Regions from separate parts of the Serratia sp. HNCC26DJ244 genome, predicted to be linked through region 1. Evidence: predicted binding sites of a transcription regulator. Region 1 holds the regulator's gene; each other region holds the start of a gene.
The links. Region 1 encodes PurR, which represses purine synthesis genes. Its sites were predicted from a motif close to CANGCAAACGTTTGCNTG; they were not measured.
Positions count from the first base shown of each region.

Region 1 (5,996 bases):
CTGTTGCATAGCACCAAATGCCGGCAGATACATGTCGGTAGCCAGGTACCCCAACATGCTGAGGCCAGCAAGATAAAACATAAATCCAAAATTTCGCATGGTATTTCTCGTTAAAATTATGTTACGCAGATTTTTTTAGCGGCGGCAAGTGTATACGGCTGGATCTCTAGTTGTGAAACGGTATTATTTGCAAGGTGCTATTAAAAAATTTGAAGGCAGAATATCACTATGTGGTCTGAATACTCGTTAGATGTCGTTGATGCGGTAGCACGTACCGGGAGTTTCAGCGCAGCAGCACAGGAATTACATCGTGTTCCTTCGGCGGTGAGCTATACCGTGCGGCAACTGGAACAATGGTTGGCGGTCCCTCTCTTTGTGCGCCATCACCGTAATGTGGAATTAACACCTGCGGGCTCACTGTTTATTAAAGAGGCGCGAGTTGTTATCAAAAAAATGCTTGATGCGCGTCGACAGTGCCAGCAGGTTGCTAATGGTTGGCGTGGTCAGTTAAGAATTGCAGTTGATTTGATTGTAAAGCCACAGCGTAGCCGCCAGCTATTACTGGATTTTTATCACCATTTTTCTGATATGGAGTTGGTGCTGCAGCCAGAGGTGTTTAATGGGGTATGGGATGCCTTGGTTGATGGCCGTGTGGATATGGCTATCGGTGCGACACGCGCTGTGCCCGTAGGGGGGGGCTATGCATTCCGTGATATGGGCTTTATCAATTGGCTTTGTGTGGTCAGCGCCAGTCATCCTTTGGCGGCGATGAAAGGCCCCCTCAGTGATGAGCAATTACGCGCTTACCCTTCGCTGGTGTTAGAGGATACATCACGGAATTTACCCAAACGGGTAACTTGGTCGCTGGATAACCAACGGCGCTTAATGGTGCCTGATTGGATTTCTGCGGTAGATTGCCTATGTAGTGGCTTGTGTGTGGGCATGGCGCCAGCCCACCGGGTATTACCGTTGGTACAAAGCGGAGAGTTGGTGGAGTTACAACTGCGTGAACCCTTTCCTCCGAGTGCTTGTTGCCTTACCTGGCAGCAAAAAGCGCAGTCACCCGCCATGTCTTGGTTACTCAACTATCTGGGTGACAGTGAAACGCTTAATCAGGAATGGCTGAGCGAGAACTCGCCGGAAAGTCTGCAGCTTCCCGGCGTGAGCGATTAACGACGGTAATCGATAAAAGGACCATCGGCGACGGAACGGCGTTCGATCAGGGTTGGGTGAATTTCGATTACTTTGGATTGTTCACGCTTGCTGGTAATGCGGTCCAGCAGGATGGTGAAGGCCATTTCACCCAAGCGTTCTTTGGGTTGATGGATAGTGGTCAGTGCCGGGGTAAAGTAGCGAGCATTACGCACATTGTCATACCCGATCACCGAAATATCTTGTGGTACGCGCAACCCCAGTTCATCAGCAGCACAGATGGCACCCATCGCCATAATATCACCGCCACAGAAAACGGCGGTTGGGTGTTGCTTTTGCGACAGGATCTGGTGCATGGCTTGGTAACCAGAGTCCGGCTCGAAATCACCTTGAACGATCCACTCTTCGCGGATGTCGATATGTGCTTCCTGTAGCGCTTTGAGGAATCCCTGATGACGTCCACCGCCGGTATTACGCGAAAGTTGGCCAGGAATCGCGCCGATATCCCGGTGCCCACGTTCGATAAGATAACGGCCAGCCAGGTAACCGCCAGCAAAAGCATTATCAATAATGGTATCAGTAAAATCCTTGCGTGCGCTGCCCCAATCCATGACCACCATAGGGATATTGCGGTAATCTTCCAGCATTTCCAGTAAAGGCTCTGGATATTCGGAGCACATTACCAGCAAGCCATCAACGCGTTTTTGCGCCAGCATCGACAGATAGGCTCGTTGCTTGTCCAAATCATTGTGTGAGTTGCATAAGATCAAGGTATAGCCTTGGCTATAGCAACTGTTTTCTACTGCCTCGATCACTTCGGCAAAGTAGGGGGACTCGCTGGAGGTCGCCAGCAAACCCACCGATTTGGTATGATTAACCTTCAGACTACGGGCCACTGCACTGGGCGAATAATGTAGCTCCTTAATTGCAGCCCAAACGGCTACCTTAGTCTCTTCGGCGACGAAACGCGTTTTATTAATAACGTGTGAAACGGTCGTTGTGGAAACGCCCGCGCGCTTGGCTACATCTTTAATCGTTGCCATGTAAAAAATGACTCCTAAACCTACATGTCCATTATGTAGGTATGATGTTAATCGTTTGCCTACCTGTCTAGATAACCGTACCTGATGTCGCTTCACGTTAAGCATCTGGCTTGTGGGCACGATGCGGAACGCTGACACGCCGTGAACCCATCCGTGGGGGCTCGTATCGCGCATCCATGCGCTCAACGCTCAGCTAACCTGCATCATACCCACCTGGAGGCATAGCTATTTAGATAAGCGAAAACTGAGTTTTTAGTACTGAATTCGTCAGTCGCTTAAACAGGAGGGCATTACACCGGTATGCGGTTATGAATGGGCGATTTTGTCGTATATTGCAGCAAAGTGGAAGAGCTAATCATGTATTTAACATCAAGTTTATTCGAGCCATAACGGATACGCCGTCATTTAGATTGTAATGGGGGCATAGACTACTGGGATAACAAGAGATAAGTCACGAACTGTGGGAAAAATGATTTGCTGTATTGGCTGCGTCGCTTATGCTTGAGTAACCACATACCTGAGTTTATTCCGGTTGCAATGAGTAGTCGCAATGAGCAGTAACAATAAGTAGTCATAACGGGGCAAATCAGTAAGCAGCCCCCCGGTTACTAAGGCAGCTACGTCACGACAGGGCAACCAGGAACCATACCACTTACAGTACGACGAAGATCATAGAGAGGGAGACGTTTATGGATACCAATTTGAAGATGTCATTGTTTACCACCTGCTGTGCATTGGTAATGATTGTGACGTTCGGCCTTATTGCCGCATTGAATTAGTTCATTCAGGTTGCTGGGCGGTCAGCCACAGCAATGTTAATGACGAGTACAATAAATTAAGGCGCGGAAAAATTCCGCGCCTTCTTTATTGGTAATAGCTTTATGAGTAACAGCTCTATAGGTCACTGTTCTCTGAGCAATTGCCTGCGATTAAGCCAGGTTTTCTGCTACAAATGCCCAGTTGACCAACGCCCAGAAGTTTTCCAGGTATTTAGGGCGTGCATTACGATAGTCGATATAATAAGCATGTTCCCAAACGTCAACCGTCAATAACGGCTTGTCAGCGCCAGTCAGTGGGGTTGCTGCATTGGAAGTACTGACGATTGCCAGTGAACCATCAGCTTTTTTCACCAGCCAGGTCCAGCCGGAGCCGAAGTTCTTTATTGCGGCATCGGTGAATTGATCTTTAAATGCAGCGAAAGAACCGAAAGATTTGTTGATGGCTTCAGCGACAGCACCCGTTGGCTCATTGCCGCCTTGTGGTGACAGGCAGTGCCAATAGAAGGTGTGGTTCCATACCTGTGCGGCGTTGTTGAAGATACCAGCGGTGGAAGTTTTGACGATCTCTTCCAGGGTTTTGTCTTCGAACTCGGTACCTTTCACTAAGTTATTCAGGTTAACCACATAGGTGTTATGGTGTTTACCATAGTGGTATTCCAGAGTTTCAGCGGAAATATGAGGCTCAAGCGCATTTTTTTCATACGGTAGTGCAGGTAATTGAAACGGCATTGCTTTCTCCTTTTTATATACAGAGTTCTCTCTCGTTAGCGCCAGTCAGAGCCGCGGAGAGAGGAAACACAGAATTGTTATAGATATTTCATAGTTGTTAATCTTATCAACTTTCCGAGTGAATAAAAGATCCAATGTGTACTAATTGAGTAACTAACTAAATAACAAGAGAAAAAAAGGAGAGGCTGAGTTTAACTACTCAGCCAGGTAGGTGGATTAGCGGATGTTTTTAGGTGTAACCACACGGCGGGCACCAATATAGTGGTTTTGCCAGTAGTCATTATTCAACTGAGTGATTTGGATCTCTTCACCCGTGCGTGGCGACTGGATAAACTTGCCGTTACCGATATAGACACCAACATGATCCGCAGTGCCGCGATTATTGATACGGAAAAACACCAGATCACCTGTTTCCAATTCACTACGTTTGACAGGGGCGGCATCACGTAAGTGGAACATTTCGTTAGCAGTCCGCGGCATTTTGATCTTGACGACGTCTTTGTAGGCGTAATAGATCAAACCACTGCAATCGAACCCTGTACCTGGTGATGAGCCTCCCCACTTATAAGGTTTACCCATTTGTCCCATCAGCTTACTGACGGCGGTTTGCTTGGCACGCTGAAAACGTTTTTTGTGCTCAGGGCTAAGTTTTAGTGTTTTTTCCTGTGTCAGCAATTTTGCCGTAGCCTTACCGGCTTCACGATGACGGCCATAACCCTTTGTTTTTCCTTTTTTGCTGGGGGTCACTTTAGTACCGGCGATTTTTCGGGTGCTAGTTTTTGACTTCAGGCTGCTGGTTTTATTGCTGGTCTTCACTGCAGAGGATGACGCTTTTACTGCTTTTGGTGGAGAGGCGAGCTTTGCTTTTTTGCTGGTTTTATCGGCTTTCTTTTTCTTACCAGCATTTGGCTGAGCTTGCTTAACGTGGTTTTTGCGTTGCTCAGCAGAAACATCAGCCCGCGGCGCAGCATGGGCAAGGTTAAAGAACAGTTGTGTGAATAGCAGCATTAAAAATGTTGTAATTAACCGCATGTCGATATTACCAACCTTGGCTCAAACAGAAAATGTATAAATAATGTACTGGCTAAATCCGAGTACAATAATCCCGAAGTTAACCATATAACGTGCTATTGATCTCATAAATAATGATTTATTTTGTGAGAAAACATTAATGACTTTTTATCAGGTCAAAAAATAGCACATTGAAAGATCAAATTGCGTGCAGCAGTAGCATTGAAAATTATTATTCATCAATCACAGATCGTCAAAAAATATTTACCATAGGGATAAGTCTCACCGCCTTGGCTTAACATTAGGGCGCGCATAAATGCTATTTAACCTTCATCGCACTGTGTCAAATCAATCAAATCACTTAAGTATAGGGCGGAGGAGGGAGCATACCCATGCAAAAGATAGTGTTTTCTTGGTCTGTTGCTACCGCTACAATATCCGTATGATGTATTTGTCGCCATGGTATAGCTTGAGGAAGCAATAATGAGCACGATTGAAAAAATTCAGCAGCAAATCTCCACTAATCCCATTCTATTGTATATGAAAGGCTCGCCGAAATTACCCAGTTGTGGTTTTTCTGCTCAGGCTGTGCAGGCACTCTCCGCTTGTGGTGAACGCTTTGCCTATGTGGATATTCTGCAAAACCCGGATATTCGTGCAGAGTTGCCTAAGTATGCTAACTGGCCAACATTCCCACAATTATGGGTAGACGGTGAATTGATTGGTGGTTGCGATATCATTGTTGAGATGTATCAGCGTGGTGAACTGCAACCATTAATCAAACAAACGGCTGAAAAATACAAAGATCAGCAAGAGATACAGCCATAACAGTGAGCAGATATTAAGTGATAATCATTCCCTGCCTGGTATAGGCAGGGAACAAACCTGCTCTGAGCTTAAGATTTTTCCGTCAGGTCCCCGGTAATTGGCCAGCCGCCCAGGCGTTTCCAGCGGTTAACCAATTCGCAGAATAGCAGGGCGGTTTGCTCGGTATCATACAACGCCGAGTGTGCCTGACTGCTATCAAACGCGATACCCGCAGTAATACAGGCTTTAGCGAGAACCGTTTGCCCTAATACCAACCCACTTAATGCGGCGGTATCAAAGGTGGCAAACGGGTGGAATGGGTTACGTTTCAGGCTGGCACGTTCCGCTGCCGCCATCAGAAAGCTGTGATCAAAGTTGGCATTATGGGCGACGATAATTGCGCGATTACACCCTTGGTCTTTAATGCCTTTACGTACCGCTTTAAAAATCGCGTGTAACGCATCATATTCGCTCA
Region 1 is NZ_JBXUGO010000003.1:270,830-276,825, forward strand. Features, by position in the region: gene punC (purine nucleoside transporter PunC) at 1-99, opposite strand, end outside; gene punR (DNA-binding transcriptional activator PunR) at 229-1,173, shown strand; gene purR (HTH-type transcriptional repressor PurR) at 1,170-2,195, opposite strand; gene cydH (cytochrome bd-I oxidase subunit CydH) at 2,885-2,974, shown strand; gene sodB (superoxide dismutase [Fe]) at 3,125-3,703, opposite strand; gene AC2A06_RS04340 (C40 family peptidase) at 3,920-4,735, opposite strand; gene AC2A06_RS04345 (Grx4 family monothiol glutaredoxin) at 5,195-5,542, shown strand; gene rnt (ribonuclease T) at 5,611-5,996, opposite strand, start outside.

Region 2 (5,996 bases), on a different contig from region 1:
GATTCAGTGGGCGGTGAAGGCTGTTCGGGCAGCTCATCGGGGGTTGGTTCGTTGTTGGTTTTTTTTTGTTTGTTGAATGACAGCATTTTATTCACCTTTGTTATTTTGCAGATAAAAACCAGTGTCGCTAATGACGCTAATATCAAAACGGTCAGTAGCCCACGTTTAAAGTAGACACCTGCAAGGCTGAACCCTGTTAGCCAGAGTATGATAAATAGAACCCATAATGCCCAGATACACCATAACAAGTTGTAATTACGCATATTTTTAGGTCAGTTAACGTTCATTTTGCAACGGAGCGTGGTGTGTCCGGCACAACCTGCCCACAGTAAGATCACTGTTCCTGTGAGCGTTATCCGCTTTGGTGTGGGGGATAATACTCAATACTTCAATTGTGGTTCAAGTTATCTGGTAGAGACTTGCCATATTCATTTTTTATGGATGCTGGCAGAACCCTTTGTTTAGCTGATTTATTCATCTGTTATCGGGGAGGTGAGTCCCCCCCAATTTATTGCCATTATGCTTGTGGCTTTTTGAACATCGCCAGATATTGGGGCTGGAATATGCACATACGCAACACCGTCCGGTATTCACCATTAACAAAGAACTCGTCAATCAGCTCCCCCTCAACTTCAAAACCCAGTTTACGGTAGATATGGATCGCTTTGGGATTCTCTTTGTCGACGATCAGATACAATTTATAGAGGTTAAGTACCGAGAAACCGTAATCCATCGCCAGTTTGGCAGCGGTGCTGGCATAGCCTTGACCTTGATGGGCGGGGTCGATAATTATCTGAAATTCCGCACGACGATGGATATGGTCGATCTCCACCAGCTCTACCACGCCAACCTTGGCGCCTTGATGCTCGATGATAAAACGCCGCTCACTTTGGTCGTGAATATGTTTATCGTAGAGATCGGCAAGCTCGACAAAGGCTTCATAGGGTTCTTCGAACCAGTAACGCATCACACTGGCGTTGTTATCCATCTGATGAACAAAGACCAAATCGTCTCGTTCTAATGGACGCAGTTTAACGTTGGTGGCGCTCGGCATATTTTCTCCTCACAGTTTTCATCTGTGGAGAGTATAAGGTATAACGCCTGAGCCTGATTAAAAATATAGAGCCTGGATAGTGCGTATCCAGGCCATCTCGTCAGCGTTATTTCAAGGGTAGATATTAGTCTGCTGCGTATCCTTGCGCGGATAAACGTTGCCCATCCAGCCAGGCGGCGTTATCACGCATCTCCAGTCGCCCTTCGATAAACCAGTTCACCACCAGCGGATAGAGGGTATGTTCCTGAGCCTGCACCCGCTCAATCACCTCATCTTCCGCATCACCGGGGAAGATCGGCACTTTAGCTTGCAGGATCACCGGGCCACCATCGAGTTGCTCAGTGACAAAGTGTACCGAGGTGCCGTGTTCATTATCACCGTTATCAATAGCCTGGCGGTGAGTATGTAACCCGGGGTATTTGGGCAGCAGGGAAGGGTGGATGTTTAACATACGCCCAGCATAATGTTGCACCAAGGGGTTACTGAGGATGCGCATATAACCCGCCAACACGATGAGATCCGGTTGATATTGGTCGATGGTTTGTTGCAGTGCACTATCAAAGGCTTCACGGTCAACAAAGTTTTTGGCCTCGAGCACATCAGTGGCAATACCCGCTTCTTTGGCCCGTTGCAGGCCATAGGCTTGGGGAACGTTGCTGATCACCGCCACAATATTGGCGGTGATCCGGCCCTGTTGGCAGGCATCGATCAGTGCCTGGAGGTTACTTCCTTGGCCTGAAATCAACACCACAATCTTTTTCATTACTGAATAACCACTTGTTGTTGGTCAGAAGAGGCCATCAGTTTACCGATTGTCCAGGCTTTTTCACCTGCGGCGGTGAGTAAAGCGAGCGCTTTTTCTGCTGATTCTGCTGGCAATGCAATCACCATACCCACACCACAGTTAAAGGTACGGTACATTTCATGGTGGCTGACATTACCGGTTTGCTGTAACCAACTGAAGATAGCGGGCCATTGCCAACTCGATTCATCAATCACTGCTTGCACACCAGCGGGTAACACCCGTGGAATATTTTCCCAGAAGCCGCCACCGGTTAAGTGAGCGATGGCATGCACATCGACCTGCTCAATCAACGCCAGGACCGATTTTACGTAAATCCGGGTTGGGGCGAGTAGGTGGTCAGCTAGGGGTTGGCCAGCCAGTAACGTGGTGGAGGGGTCGGTCTGACTGACTTCCAGAATTTTGCGTACCAGCGAGTAACCATTGGAGTGCGGGCCTGAAGCGCCTAGCGCGATCAAAACATCCCCTGACTGTACCTTACTGCCGTCGATGATCGCTGATTTCTCGACCACACCCACGCAAAAACCGGCGACATCGTAATCCTCACCGTGGTACATACCTGGCATTTCGGCGGTTTCGCCGCCTACCAGCGCGCAACCCGATTGTTTACAGCCTTCGGCAATGCCGCTGATCACACTGGCAGCGGTATCGACATCCAATTTGCCGGTGGCATAGTAATCAAGGAAGAAGAGGGGTTCTGCCCCCTGAACCACCAGATCGTTAACACACATCGCTACCAGGTCGATACCAATGGTGTCATGGCGTTTAAGATCCATAGCCAGGCGCAGTTTGGTGCCAACACCATCGGTGCCGGAAACCAGTATCGGCTCACGATATTTTTGTGGTAATGCGCATAGGGCACCAAACCCCCCTAAGCCACCCATGACCTCTGGGCGACGGGTCTGTTTTACTACACCTTTGATGCGGTCCACCAATGCATTACCTGCATCAATATCGACACCTGCGTCTTTATAGCTGAGAGAGGTTTTATCGGTCACTGCGCGATCCCCACGACGGTTTGCGGTTTGAAATGGTGCTGCCGGTGTTGATTCCGGAACAAGGCGCGCCAATTCTAACAGCGTAAGCAAACGTTTGCGAGAGGCTTTGTGACACACACTGGGATTTTCGTCTATAACTTATCATTTGAACTGATAGCTCACCGGTGATCATTTGCCTTACCCAGAGCCTATGGTGATTATTACGCTTTTATTGATCTTGATCGGGCTCTGGGTAGTGGCGTGCTCAGGAAAAGGCGGTATAATCCGGCGATTTTTTTGGCCGCACCGCCTTAAACCGCCTTAATAGGAGAAGAACAATGAAGATCGTTGAGGTGAAACACCCGCTAGTTAAACACAAGCTCGGACTGATGCGTGAACATGATATCAGCACCAAACGTTTTCGTGAGTTGGCTTCTGAAGTGGGTAGTTTACTGACCTATGAGGCGACGGCCGATCTGGCGACAGAAACCGTCACCATCGAAGGTTGGTGCGGGTCAGTAGAAGTGGAACGAATCAAAGGGAAAAAAATTACCGTCGTACCCATTTTGCGTGCCGGTCTTGGCATGATGGAAGGGGTATTAGAACATGTGCCAAGCGCGCGTATTAGCGTGGTAGGGGTTTATCGTGACGAAGAAACCCTGGAGCCAGTGCCTTATTTTCAAAAGCTGGTTTCTAATATCGCCGAGCGTATGGCCTTGGTGGTCGACCCAATGCTGGCTACCGGCGGCTCGATGATTGCAACCATCGACCTGCTGAAAAAAGCCGGTTGTAGCAGCATCAAGGTATTGGTGCTGGTGGCGGCCCCTGAAGGATTGGCGGCGTTGGAAAAAGCCCACCCAGATGTTGAAGTGTATACCGCTTCTATTGACCAGTGTCTGAACGAGAAGGGGTATATCGTGCCCGGCTTGGGGGATGCAGGCGACAAGATATTCGGTACCAAATAAATGATCAGCCGACCAGAGAGTCGGCTTTTTAATGCTCCTTGTCTTTCAGGCGTCAACGTTGTTGCTGTTAACACGTCGGCGAGCAATGAGCAGAGCAGAGATAAAGTAGCTACTAGATTGAAACTATTGACTTAACACAGAGGAAAGCCACCCCATGACCCGTCGCGCCATTGGCGTTAATGAACGTCCACCGCTGTTACAGACCATCCCACTGAGTTTCCAACATTTGTTTGCGATGTTTGGTGCCACCGTGGTGGTGCCGATCATGTTCAATATTAACCCAGCTACCGTACTGCTGTTTAATGGCCTCGGCACGCTGTTGTATCTGTTTATCTGTAAGGGCAAAATTCCCGCTTATCTGGGCTCCAGCTTTGCTTTTATCTCCCCGGTCATGCTGTTATTACCCTTGGGATATGAAGTGGCCCTGGGTGGCTTTATCATGTGTGGTCTACTCTTTTGCCTGGTGGCCTTGATTGTGAAAAAGGCCGGCACCGGCTGGCTGGATGTGATGTTCCCGCCAGCAGCAATGGGGGCGATTGTTGCGGTTATCGGTTTGGAATTGGCCGGTGTAGCAGCCAATATGGCCGGGTTATTGCCAACGGAAGGTAGCCCCGCGAATAGCACCACTATCATTATCTCGGTGGTAACCTTGGGTGTGACGGTGTTAGGTTCAGTGCTGTTCCGTGGGTTTCTGGCGATTATCCCCATCTTGATTGGAGTGTTGGTAGGGTACGCATTGTCGTTCTTTATGGGTGTGGTCGATTTAACCCCTATTCGTGAAGCTCCCTGGTTTGCTCTGCCCACTTTTTATACTCCACGTTTTGAGTGGTTTGCCATCTTTACCATTCTGCCTGCGGCGCTGGTGGTGATTGCTGAGCACGTTGGTCATCTGGTGGTGACGGCGAACATCGTTAAAAAAGATTTGATGCGTGACCCGGGCTTACACCGTTCGATGTTTGCCAATGGGATTTCAACCGTGTTCTCCGGTTTCTTCGGTTCAACACCGAACACCACCTACGGGGAAAATATTGGCGTCATGGCCATCACCAAGGTGTACAGCACCTGGGTTATCGGTGGTGCGGCAATTTTAGCCATTCTGCTTTCGTGCATCGGTAAATTGGCAGCGGCGATTCAGGCAATTCCAGTACCGGTGATGGGCGGTGTTTCTCTGTTACTTTACGGGGTGATTGCCGCTTCCGGTATTCGCGTATTGATTGAATCCAAAGTGGACTACAACAAGGCGAAAAACCTGATCCTGACTTCGGTGATCCTGATTATTGGTGTCAGTGGTGCCAAGGTGCATATTGGTGCGGCAGAATTGAAAGGGATGGCACTGGCGACGGTGGTGGGGGTTGGCCTAAGCCTGTTATTCAAACTGATCAGCCTGTATCGCAAAGATGAAGACGTGATTGATGTGCTGGAAGTCCCAGTCCCTTCCAAGGATCAATAACCTTCCAAGGATCAATAAAAAAATAGCAACCTGAAGAGTGTGATTCAGGTTGCTTTTGCCACGCCTGAAGAACAAGGCGCACCAGTGCGCCCTTATCAGCCAAGAGCTGTTGCAACTCATTATTTATTGATGGTTTTTTTGTTGGCGATGCCATTACCATCATCGTTAATCAAACTGTAACTGATACTGTCCGGTTGCCAGGCTATCGCACCACTGATATCCAACGTTTTGCTGGAGAAAGGGGGTAACATGCCAATATCTACCGGGTATGATTGCGTTTTCCCCATTATCTTGGCGGCATTGAAGGTCGCATAATAAGGTGAACTATTTTCCACCTTAAGTTTTAGCGCCCCCGGCAAGCGGATTAGACTAAATTGTTGCAGTTCCAATAGTTTATCAACGCTGGGTTGCAGGTTTTTGGGCCGGTAAAACATCTTCAATTGCAGGCGTATCGCCACTTTCACCCTGGGAACCCCAGGGGGTAATTGGCTGTCGGTAGGTGGGATTTCGTAAATATTGAGCCAGTACAAAGACTCACGATCCTGTGGTTGCTCAGTCTGGGTTGCCAATAGACGAAGGTTCTTTTTCTCCCCTTGCTCCAGGCGAAACTGCCCTGGCAAGGGTATTACGGGAACCTCTCCCGCTGTTTCTGGGGTTCCTTCCGGTGCCCCATCGTCAATCCAGGTTTGTACTATCACCGGATAGGGGTTTCCGTTTGACAACAGCAGCGAGCGTTCACGATCGGTGG
Region 2 is NZ_JBXUGO010000004.1:18,882-24,877, forward strand. Features, by position in the region: gene AC2A06_RS04505 (bactofilin family protein) at 1-86, opposite strand, end outside; gene speG (spermidine N1-acetyltransferase) at 518-1,054, opposite strand; gene purN (phosphoribosylglycinamide formyltransferase) at 1,179-1,817, opposite strand; gene purM (phosphoribosylformylglycinamidine cyclo-ligase) at 1,817-2,854, opposite strand; gene upp (uracil phosphoribosyltransferase) at 3,172-3,798, shown strand; gene uraA (uracil permease) at 3,953-5,248, shown strand; gene AC2A06_RS04535 (fimbrial biogenesis chaperone) at 5,368-5,996, opposite strand, start outside.
Region 2: a site for PurR is predicted at 2,938-2,955, ahead of purM (phosphoribosylformylglycinamidine cyclo-ligase). Genes of this name have one in related genera too.

Region 3 (5,996 bases), on a different contig from region 1:
TGCCCCGGTGCGTGGTACACCACGTCCAGACCATTAAGCAGCAGATGCAGTTGCTCGTTGATCTCGCTGAACGCCAATGCGCGATCAATCCCCAATCGGGCTGGGGCGGCGTCTTGCCCCAAGCGGCGACCAAACCAGATCTCTGCGGTCAAATCACGTACCCGATTAAACAGCACACTGTGATTATGGGTTTCATCACTTTTCACCAGGATCAGGACCGCTTCAGGTTCGTTAAAACCGGTCAAATACCAGAAATCACTGTTTTGGCGATACGGATACTCAGAATCTGCATTACGCGCCACTTCCGGAGCGGCAAAAATCACTGCCGCACTGGCTGGAGCCATTTTCGCCAACAATGCCTGACGGCGGTTATGGAATTCTTGTTGGGTCATCATCTTCTCCTGAAATCGGTTAATCCTGTTCCTGTCTTAGATCAGGCTGAGTATTCTCTATGCGAACACTCTCGCAGGTGTTTAATGCAAAGTTGGCTTGCGATTTTCCGCCGCATTCGGCTGCTGGCGAGTAAATTCAGTATGGCAAAGTAGCGCGACAACTCGCACATACTCCATCACTTCTTCCAGTGACTGTTCCAACGCTTCTTGATCTTCATCTTCGTCATAACCCAGTTGCGCAATATTACGCAGATCGTCTATCGCTTCACCCACTTCATCTTTCACTTGTGCCAACTTCGGCTGCATCATGCCCAGCCCCAGCAAAAAGTGGTTTACCCAGCCCGCCAGTGCATCAGCACGTTCAAATACGCTGACGGTTTCCCCCTCGGGCATCATCAATTGGAACATGAACTCATCATCTTCCAGCGCTTCTTTGGTGGCGTCATGCAGTTGTTGCAATGGCTGGCTCAGCACCTGCGGGAAAGCCTCCCCATCGTTGGTCAGATCAAACACCAGCGTCCGCCAACTGGCATCCTGGTTGCCACCGCACAGCAGGCCGCTGATCAAGCCGTGCATTTCTGCTGCGGTTAAGGCCACCGCTTGCTGGTTGAGCACGACGGTCAAAGATTGATAACTTGGAACTGTATTCTGTATAGACATGCGTATTGGTCATCGTTGGCAAGATAAGTTCGTGTTATGCTACCACCAAGCCCCATTGGTACACCAGTTGAGCGCAACATCTCAGTTCAGTCAGTGGCTATCATCTGTGACTGAAAAAGTGTTGTATCTTGGTACCGTGGTATATATAGTGGCGCCCGTTTTGATAGCGCGGCAATCGTTGGCCAGTGTTTGCGCGAAAAATTGTTGGCGCGAAATTTAGGCAGGAAGGTGGCATGTCTGCACAACCGGTAGATATACAAATTTTTGGCCGCTCGTTAAGAGTCAATTGTCCGCCAGAACAACAAGATGCGTTGAATATGGCCGCAGAGGATCTTAATCAACGGTTGCAAGATCTGAAAGTTCGCACTAGAGTCACAAATACAGAACAACTCGTTTTTATCGCAGCATTGAATGTTTGTCACGAACTTACACAAGAACGCTTGAAAACTCGTGATTATGCGAACAATATGGAACAAAGAATTCGTATGCTGCAACAGACCATTGAACAGGCACTGCTTGAGCAAGGTCGCATCACTGAACATCAGGGTGCGCAGTTCGAATAAATAGCGTTGAATAAATATCATTGTGGAAGTTGAAGGCTTCGGCAATGAGTTAACAGATTTCTCTGAGATGTTTGCCAGCGGGCCAGTCCCCTGAGCCGATATTTAGTACCAATAGAATGTATTGCTCTGTGATCGGTGTGCATACTCGGTTCGTCCGAGGAGCCTGAAGGTTGCGACGGTGCGTTCACCTTGAACCATGGGTTCAAGGGTTACAGCCTGCGGCGGCATCTCGGAGATCCTTCACCTTCATCTATTTTTTGCCGGTCTGGTACTATGGCACTCCAAGCACAATTTACTCAGCAACGGCAAGCCATTCGTCATGAAATCCGCCAACGGCGGCGCACGCTATCCCCCCAACAGCAACAAAGTGATGCCAATCAACTGGTGACTCGTGTCACCGAACATCCGCGTATTCAAGCCGCGCAACATCTTGCTCTGTATCTCTCGTTTGATGGGGAGTTGGATACTGGCCCGCTGATTAAGCAGTTATGGCAACTGGGCAAGCAGGTTTATCTGCCGGTATTGCATCCATTCAGCCCTGGCAATCTGCTGTTCCTGCATTACACCGAGCAAACCGTGCTGGTTGAAAATCGCTTCCATATTTTGGAACCGGCGCTGGATGTACGTAATGTGTTGCCATTATCACAGTTAGCCGTGGTTTTAACGCCACTGGTGGCCTTTGACTCACAAGGGGGGCGTTTGGGGATGGGGGGCGGATTTTACGATCGGACCCTGCAGCATTGGCAACGTGGTGGCCCTTACCCTATCGGGCTGGCACATGATTGCCAGCAGGTTAGCGCCTTACCCGTGGAATCATGGGATATTGCGCTACCGGAGATTATTACCCCCACCAAGTGCTGGGCATGGCACATTGGATAACAAAAAGCCGGATCACTCCGGCCTTATGGTTTACGCTGATAACCTGTTACAACTAATCTTTCGTTATAACTAATTCCAACTACAACAACAGACGGGCGCGAATCGTGCCTTCAATCGCTTTCATCCGCTGCAAGGCCACCGCCGCATCCTCAGTGGTGGCTTCGATATCGATCACCACATAACCGATCTCTGCGCTGGTTTGTAGATACTGAGCGGCAATGTTTACCCCTTCTTCAGCGAAGATCTGGTTAATCTGCGTCAGGATCCCTGGGCGATTCTCATGGATATGCAGCAAACGGCTGGAGCTTGGTGCATGGGAAGGTAGCGAAACCTCCGGGAAGTTGACCGCTGACAAGGTAGAACCGTTATCAGAGTACTTCGCCAGCTTGCCCGCCACTTCATCACCGATATTCTCTTGTGCTTCCTGGGTTGAACCACCGATATGTGGCGTCAACAGCACATTGTCAAATTGGCACAATGGTGATTCAAAAGGATCGCTATTGGTGGCTGGCTCCTCCGGGAACACGTCAATCGCCGCGCCCGCCAGATGATTGCTAGACAAAGCCTGACATAGCGCAGGAATATCTACCACTGTCCCTCGTGAGGCATTAATCAGAATCGCCCCTGGCTTCATCAATGCCAACTCTTGTTCACCGATCATATTCTTGGTGGACGGTGTTTCTGGCACATGCAGTGTCACCACATCGCTCATATTTAACAAATCGGACAGATGACGGACTTGATGAGCATTACCTAATGGCAGCTTGTTTTCGATGTCGTAAAAGAACACGTGCATCCCCAGCCCTTCGGCCAGTATGCCGAGCTGAGTGCCGATATGACCATAACCGATGATACCCAGTTTCTTGCCACGTGCTTCATAGGAGCCAACAGCCAGTTTTTGCCACTGACCACGGTGGGCCTTGGCGTTGGCGCTGGGGATACCACGCAGCATCAGCAACAGTTCCCCCAGTACCATTTCTGCCACGGATCGCGTATTGGAGAACGGTGCGTTAAATACCGGAATGCCACGCTTGGTGGCCGCTTTCAAATCAACCTGATTGGTACCAATACAGAAACAACCCACGGCCACCAGTTTTTCTGCGGCAGCAAACACCTCTTCCGACAACTCAGTGCGCGAACGAAGACCGATAAAGTGCGCATCACGGATCGATGCCTTAAGCGATTCAGTGTCTAACGCACCTTTGTGGTATTCAATATTGGTATATCCAGCGGCACGCAGGTTATCTACGGTGCTTTGATGAACCCCTTCAACCAACAAGAACTTAATCTTGTCTTTCTCCAATGATACTTTTGCCATTTACCCGACCCTATGTTCAGACCTCAGAAGTGGCTGTTGTGGAACACTATCCATCGCCATTCAGACTGGCAGTCTCCAGCTTGAAACCAACAGCACGCCTACCAACATAACAAAAATTACACGTCGGGCAAGACCAAACGATTGCCTGCTGCCCTACACAAGGTACAGTCATCGCTTTCGTTTCTGGTGGAAAATGCCATCAGGAAGTCATTAGACAGAAGCCCGACAATGCTTCTTATTAGAATGTGATATATATCACCAAAAAAACTGAATTTAAGAAAATATCATTTAATAGCAAAATGATGCAGCCTGAATGGCTGACAGGTATCAGCAGGCGCAGTAAACCAACTGCGCCGCCGAGAGTCTCTTACTTGACGACCTTCACACCATCCGCGGTTCCCACCAACGCAATATCTGCGCCACGGTTGGCAAACAAACCCACGGTCACTACACCGGCGATGCCATTGATCTTATTTTCCAAGGCAACCGCATCAAGAATATTCAAATTGTATACATCAAGGATCACGTTGCCATTATCGGTCACCACGTGCTGACGATATTCAGGCAGCCCCCCCAGCTTGACCAATTCACGCGCTACATAAGAACGCGCCATGGGGATCACTTCCACAGGTAATGGGAATTTCCCCAGAACATCCACCTGTTTGCTGGCATCGACAATGCAGATAAATTGGCGAGCCATGGCAGCAATGACCTTCTCACGGGTCAGCGCGGCGCCCCCACCTTTGATCATTTGCATATGACGGTTGATCTCATCCGCACCATCAACATAGATATCCAACGAATCCACTTCGTTACTATCATAAACAGTGATCCCCAGGCTCTTGAGTTTGGCTGTGGAATCATCTGAACTGGATACCGCCCCTTCGATTTGATGTTTGATGGTTCCAAGAGCATCAATAAAGTGCGCTGCGGTAGAACCCGTGCCGACACCCACAATAGTGCCTGGTTTCACGTACTCCAATGCAGCCCAACCTACCGCTTTTTTGAGTTCATCCTGAGTCATAATCTGTTCATTGCCTATGTACGAAAACGAATACGTATTATAAGGTAAATCTTCATCTACATCTTAGGCTAAAAGAGACTTATTTAAGCTACCGCACATTTGTCGATGCATAAGTTGGTTCTGGTTGCCAACAACAAGCGTATTGAACGTTTTCACTCAATTTATTTTAAGGGATATTTCTCCGATGAAACGCCCAGACTATAGGACATTACAAGCGCTGGACGCGGTGATCCGTGAACGCGGCTTTGAGCGTGCGGCACAAAAACTGTGTATCACCCAATCGGCAGTATCCCAACGTATCAAACAGTTGGAAAACCTGTTCGGTCAACCTTTGTTGGTGCGTACTGTGCCGCCTCGCCCTACTGAGCAGGGTCAGAAGTTACTGGCTTTGCTACACCAGGTGGAATTGCTGGAAGAAGAGTGGCTGGGTAATGATAACGGTATTGATACACCGTTACTGCTGTCGTTGGCAGTTAACGCCGACAGCCTGGCAACCTGGTTGTTACCGGCATTAAAACCGGTGCTGGCTGATTCCCCTATCCGCCTCAACCTGCAGGTTGAAGATGAAACTCGAACCCAGGAGCGCCTGCGGCGCGGAGAGGTGGTTGGTGCGGTCAGTATCCAGCCACAACCGCTGCCAAGCTGCCTGGTGGACAGACTGGGTGCCCTTGACTACCTGTTTGTCGCATCAAAACCGTTTGCCGAGCGCTACTTTCCTCAAGGTGTTACCCGCACTGCACTGTTAAAAGCCCCTGCGGTGGCCTTCGACCATCTCGACGATATGCATCAAGCATTTCTCCAGCAAAATTTTGACCTTTCACCGGGTAGTGTTCCTTGCCATATTGTTAACTCGTCAGAGGCCTTTGTGCAGTTGGCACGGCAAGGCACCACTTGCTGTATGATCCCGCATCTGCAAATAGAGCGAGAGCTGGCAGATGGGGAATTAATCGATCTAACACCCGGCCTGTTCCAACGCCGGATGCTGTTCTGGCACCGGTTTGCGCCAGAGAGCCGTATGATGCGTAAGGTCACCGATGCCATCCTGTCCCACGGGCATAAGGTGTTAAGGCAAGATTAAGTGGCATTACTCTATCCGTTGCCATTCAAACCCTGGTGGCGTACCACCTGAATGACAACGGGTACATGAGGTCAATACCAAG
Region 3 is NZ_JBXUGO010000021.1:59,448-65,443, forward strand. Features, by position in the region: gene pepP (Xaa-Pro aminopeptidase) at 1-392, opposite strand, end outside; gene AC2A06_RS15480 (YecA/YgfB family protein) at 474-1,052, opposite strand; gene zapA (cell division protein ZapA) at 1,286-1,615, shown strand; RNA gene ssrS (6S RNA) at 1,672-1,855, shown strand; gene AC2A06_RS15495 (5-formyltetrahydrofolate cyclo-ligase) at 1,889-2,494, shown strand; gene serA (phosphoglycerate dehydrogenase) at 2,574-3,812, opposite strand; gene rpiA (ribose-5-phosphate isomerase RpiA) at 4,180-4,836, opposite strand; gene AC2A06_RS15510 (LysR family transcriptional regulator ArgP) at 5,021-5,914, shown strand; gene argO (arginine exporter ArgO) at 5,986-5,996, opposite strand, start outside.
Region 3: a site for PurR is predicted at 3,943-3,960, ahead of serA (phosphoglycerate dehydrogenase). Genes of this name have one in related genera too.

Region 4 (5,996 bases), 230 kb from region 1:
GGCCTACCGCCCGCTGGTTGCCGTCTAACAAGGTCTCCCAGTGCTCGCTAGTGGCCTCTGGCTGACGCAGATAAACCGCATATTCATTGCCAGGCTCATAGCGGGTCTGGTAGCGGAAACCGCGTTTTACGTAGGGTACGGAGTGTTCCTGCTGCGGAATTCGCGCCACCATTTCTTGGTACAGCGTTTCACGCAGGGCTTGCTGCGGTTTTAGCTGTGCGGCGGTATAGGCGTTTTCAGCCTGCAGATAGTCCAAAACCTCAGCATCTTCCCGTTGGTCGTCACGTAACCAGTAATAATTATCCACGCGGGTGTCGCCATGGACCGTAATGGGGTAAGGCCGTTTTTGTGCTTTTGGTGGTGTTATCATGGTTTAATCATCCCGCATACTCTTCGCCAATCAAGCTACAGCGTTGTTGGCTGCTCTCATTCACCCTAGTCACATAGTTATCTATGCTCCTAGGGATTCATTCGATTGCCGCCTACCTGTAACTTGATTGTACTTGTGTATATAGCGCTTATCATGCCAACCCGGCGCCTATTTCAACAACCGCACTTTTATTTCAACAACCGTACTTTGCAGCTTTTACCTTTGATTTTCCCCTGCTGCAGTTGTTGTAACGCTTTGCGGGCACTGGCCTTGCGGATGGCCACATAAGCGTGCACCGGGAACAGGTCAATCTTGCCCACTTCTGCGGCAGTTAAACCGGCATCCCCAGTTAACGCGCCAAGAATATCACCCGGGCGGATCTTCGCTTTGCGCCCACCATCAATACACAAGGTGACCATTTCCGCTTCAAGGGCAGCGTCAGCGGCACCCTTTAACTCTGACACCTGGCCCCAGGTGACCGCCATGGACAAAAACTCCTCAAGGGCATGCACTCGCACCATTTCCTGCGGGGTACACAGGCTAATCGCCTGGCCACTTAAGCCTGCCCGGCCAGTACGGCCAATACGGTGAACATGCACCTCGGGGTCAAATGACAGTTCGTAGTTAACCACCAGTTCCAGTTCTTTTATATCCAGACCACGGGCAGCCACATCCGTCGCTACCAATACCCGGCAACTGCGGTTGGCAAAACGCACCAACACTTGGTCTCTGTCGCGCTGCTCCAAGTCACCATGCAGTGCCAATGCATTGATATTATAGGCATCAAGCGCCTCGTAGACGCTCTGGCAATCCCGTTTGGTATTGCAGAACACCACGCAAGAGGCGGGTTGATAGTGGCGGATTACCGCAACCAAGTGTGCCAGCCGTTGGTCACGGGTGGTTTCGTAAAAACGTTGCTCAATGCTGGTGAGTTCCTCGCTCTCGTCCACCACTACGTCGAATGGCGTGCGTTGCACCCGGGCACTGATTCGCTCAATGCCTAACGGGTAAGTGGCAGAAAACAGCAGTGTTTGCCGTGACGCTGGGGTGTAGCTGATCACTTGATCAATTTCGTCGGCAAACCCCATATCCAGCATGCGGTCCGCTTCATCCAACACCAGTACCTGCATGGCATCCAGTATCAGGGTTTTCTTGCGCAAATGCTCCTGCACCCGCCCCGGTGTACCCACCACAATATGCGGCGCATGAACCAACGAATCCAACTGAGGCCCCAGCGGTTGGCCGCCGCACAAGGTCAATATTTTGATGTTCTGTGCAAAACGGGCCAGGCGGCGTAACTCTTTACTGACCTGGTCGGCCAACTCACGCGTCGGGCATAAGATCAGCGCTTGCGTCGCCACCAGCGGAATATTGATTTTATCCAGCACCCCAATACCAAATGCAGCCGTTTTACCGCTGCCCGTTTTGGCTTGGGCGCGCACATCCTGCCCTTGCAGGATGGCGGGCAAGGCGGCGGCCTGTACCGGCGTCATTTCGGCATACCCCAGTTCATTTAGGTTGGCTAACTGTTCGGCGGGTAATGGCAAGGAAGAAAAGGAAGCTGTGCTCACGGCAATAACTCTTATAGTCAGTGAAAAAGTGGCGCTGTGATGGTCAGCAGCGGTTCGAGTATTAATGATAACAGATTTAAGGTCATTTCCAGATTGATACCCTGGGTTATCTCTCCGTGACAGTGCAAAATCGCCAGTTATGTGCTCAGACCAGGTTTGCAATCGTTTTCGTATATACTGACGGCGCTCCAACTCCCATTAATCCCAACAGAAAACCAGGTACCAAACTATGTTAACAATTGGAACTGCCCTGCGCCCTGCGGCCACCCGTGTAATGTTGCTCGGTTCTGGCGAGTTAGGCAAAGAGGTGGCCATTGAATGCCAACGTTTAGGATTGGAAGTAATCGCGGTTGATCGTTACCCCAACGCACCCGCAATGCATGTGGCACACCGCAGTCATGTTATTAATATGCTGGATGGAGAAGCATTGAAAGCGGTGATCGAGCAGGAGCGCCCCGATTATATCGTGCCTGAAATTGAAGCTATCGCCACCAATATGCTGGTTGAACTGGAACAGCTTGGCCATCGCGTGGTGCCCTGTGCCGAGGCCACTCGCCTCACCATGAACCGTGAAGGTATCCGTCGCCTGGCGGCCGAAACCCTTAACCTGCCAACCTCCAGCTACCGTTTTGCCAGTAATGAAGAGGAATTCCAGCAGGCGGTGTCGGAAATAGGTTACCCCTGCATCGTCAAACCCGTGATGAGCTCATCCGGCAAAGGGCAAACGCTGATTCGTGATCAACAACAATTGAGTGCAGCCTGGGAGTATGCGCAACAAGGCGGCCGCGCTGGTGGTGGGCGGGTGATTGTTGAAGGGCTGGTCACCTTTGATTTCGAAATCACCTTGTTGACCATTAATGCCATTGATGGCATCTACTTCTGCGCCCCCATTGGCCACCGTCAGGAAGAGGGGGACTACCGGGAATCTTGGCAACCTCAGCAAATGTCTCCACTGGCCTTGAGTCGTGCCCAAGCCATCGCCGAGAATATCGTGCGGGCCTTAGGTGGCTTTGGTCTGTTTGGCGTTGAGCTGTTTGTTTGTGGTGATGAGGTGATTTTTAGTGAGGTTTCCCCTCGCCCACATGATACCGGCATGGTCACGCTTATTTCGCAGGATCTTTCAGAGTTTGCACTGCACGTCCGTGCTTTCCTTGGCTTGCCGATTAACACCATCCGGCAGTTCGGGCCTTCAGCTTCGGCCGTAATTCTACCGGAGCTTAATAGCAATAATGTCCGTTTCACGGGTTTGAATCGCGCACTCAGCGGTTACAACCAGGTGCGATTATTCGGTAAGCCGGAAATCAGCGGCACACGTCGCCTGGGGGTGGCACTGGCCACGGCACCTGAGATTGAACAAGCAATAGCCCTAGCGAAACAGGCAGCGGCGGAAATCAAAGTATTACCGTAAGTGGTGATCACTATCCTCTGTGCTTTGGTTTGAATAATGCGGGGATATTTGGGGGCGGGATGCCGCCCCCAATGCCATTAAATCACGACCATTTAATCGTCGTCATGCTCCTCGCCAGTATCATCATCTTCTTCAAGATAGTCACTGACTGTTGGCTGATCCGGTTCATCATCAAACATATGGGTAACCCGGTCATCTTTATGGGCTTCGCGGATTTCTTGCGCCACGATGGCAATGGCTTCGCCACTGCTCATACCTTGCTCCATTAGGTCATGGATTCGTTCAGCCGCTTCTTGCTGCTGTTGGTGACTTAAAGATGGCATTCCTGCGAACATCTGCTGCTCCCCAGTAAAATATAGGTATGGATTATATACCCAAGTTGAGACAAGATGCAGTCCAACAGCCATTTGCCTGAATTTAGTTCTCAACCTTAACCCATAACACCGTTTCCACTAGCCAGATAAAGTGAATACCATGAGTGTCAGCACCCCTAATCTTAAATCGTTGCCCTATCACCGCGAAACGTTGCTAGCGCTGTTTGCACCATTAGCACAACAGCCATGGGCAATGTTGCTTCACTCCGGGTTTGCCGAACACTCACATAACCGTTTTGATATTTTGGTGGCCGACCCGCAGGTGACATTAACCACGCAGGGTGCAGTGACCCAGATCCAGCAGCCAAACGGCACTATTTGCTCACCAGAAGACCCGTTTAAACTGCTGCAACAGCAGCTCGATGCTCTGGGCATAACTGTCTCGGCGAATAGCGAGCTACCGTTTCAAGGTGGAGCCTTAGGGCTATTCGGTTACGATTTGGGGCGACGTATCGAAACACTGCCACAACGGGCACAGGCGGATATCACCTTGCCAGATATGGCGGTAGGTATTTATGACTGGGCCTTAATCGCCGATCATCATCAGCAAAAATTGACCCTGCTCAGCTATGGTGATGTGGAACAGCGTTGGCAGTGGCTCAGTCAGCAGCCCGGTTACGCTACCGAGCCGTTCTCCTTGACCGGGCATTGGCAAGCCAATATGACGCGTCAGCAATATGGTGAAAAGTTTCGCCGCATCCAGGCTTATCTGCTGAGTGGTGATTGTTATCAGATCAATCTAACGCAACGTTTTTCCGCCCCTTATCAAGGGGATGAGTGGCAAGCTTTCTGCCAGTTAAGTGCTAGCAACCGCGCGCCCTTCTCGGCTTTTCTGCGTTTGCCGCAAAATGCAGTGCTCAGCGTGTCACCGGAACGCTTTCTGTGGTTGGCCAACCAGCAAATCCAGACCCGCCCTATCAAAGGCACCCTGCCACGCCTGGCAGATGCCGCACAGGACGCGGAGCAGAGACAAATGTTGGCTAACTCCGCCAAAGATCGGGCAGAAAACCTGATGATCGTTGATCTGCTGCGTAATGATATCGGCCGCGTAGCTCAACCCGGTACGGTACGGGTCCCTGAACTGTTCGTGGTAGAACCCTTCCCAGCGGTGCACCATCTGGTCAGTACCATCACCGCCACCTTACCGGAGACCACTTCCGCCAGCGAGTTACTGCGCGCCTGCTTCCCAGGGGGGTCTATCACCGGTGCGCCAAAAGTGCGCGCCATGGAGATCATTGAAGAGCTGGAACCACAACGCCGCAATGCCTATTGTGGCAGTATTGGCTATATTAGTTTCTGTGGCACCATGGACAGTAATATTACCATTCGCACACTGTTCACTGAACATGGCCGCCTATTCTGCTCTGCGGGTGGCGGTATTGTTGCTGATAGCCAGGAGCAGGCGGAATATCAGGAAACCTTTGATAAAGTAGGCCGTATCTTGCCACTGCTGGGGGAGTTTACCGTTTCATGAGCTATCAAGATAATCCGCTGCCACTGGCTGATTTTATTCGCCGCTTTCAGTTACAACTGCCGGAGGAACCGGCGTCATCACGGTATCAACAGGTACGCCCCGCCGCCGTACTGATCCCGATTATTCGCCGGCCAGAACCCACGTTGTTGCTCACTCGTCGGGCTGATACTTTGCGTAAACATGCAGGCCAGGTCGCCTTCCCTGGGGGCAAAACCGATATTGACGACCATTCACCGATTATCACCGCATTACGTGAAGCGGAAGAAGAAGTGGCTATTCCCCCCCACAAAGTACAAATACTCGGTCAGTTGGCACCGCTCGATAGCAGTACCGGTTTTCAAGTCACCCCGGTTATCGGCCTGCTACCGCCGGATATCGAATTTCATGCCAATCAAGATGAAGTCGCCACAGTGTTTGAAATGCCACTCCAACAGGCGCTGATGCTGTCGCGTTACTATCCATTGGATATTCAGCGCGGAGGCCACCCGCACCGAGTTTATCTCTCTTGGTATCACAGCCAATTTATCTGGGGGCTTACCGCCGCCATTATTCGCCGTCTGGCCCAACAGGTCCGCATGTAAAAGCACTGCGATCAACTTATGCGATCAACTTAGCCGATCGTTTTTGACCAAAATAACCATAACAATAGGCCTCTATAGGAGTTTTAACATGATTAGCATTTTCGACATGTTCAAGATCGGCATCGGTCCATCCAGTTCTCACACCGTCGGGCCAATGAAAGCCGGCAAACAGTTTGTTGACGAGCTGGTTAAGCATGGCTTGATGGCCACGGTGACAC
Region 4 is NZ_JBXUGO010000003.1:44,134-50,129, reverse strand. Features, by position in the region: gene AC2A06_RS03290 (S9 family peptidase) at 1-370, opposite strand, end outside; gene dbpA (ATP-dependent RNA helicase DbpA) at 559-1,941, opposite strand; gene purT (formate-dependent phosphoribosylglycinamide formyltransferase) at 2,171-3,349, shown strand; gene AC2A06_RS03275 (YoaH family protein) at 3,442-3,684, opposite strand; gene pabB (aminodeoxychorismate synthase component 1) at 3,824-5,197, shown strand; gene AC2A06_RS03265 (CoA pyrophosphatase) at 5,194-5,778, shown strand; gene AC2A06_RS03260 (L-serine ammonia-lyase) at 5,867-5,996, shown strand, end outside.
Region 4: a site for PurR is predicted at 2,097-2,114, ahead of purT (formate-dependent phosphoribosylglycinamide formyltransferase). Genes of this name have one in related genera too.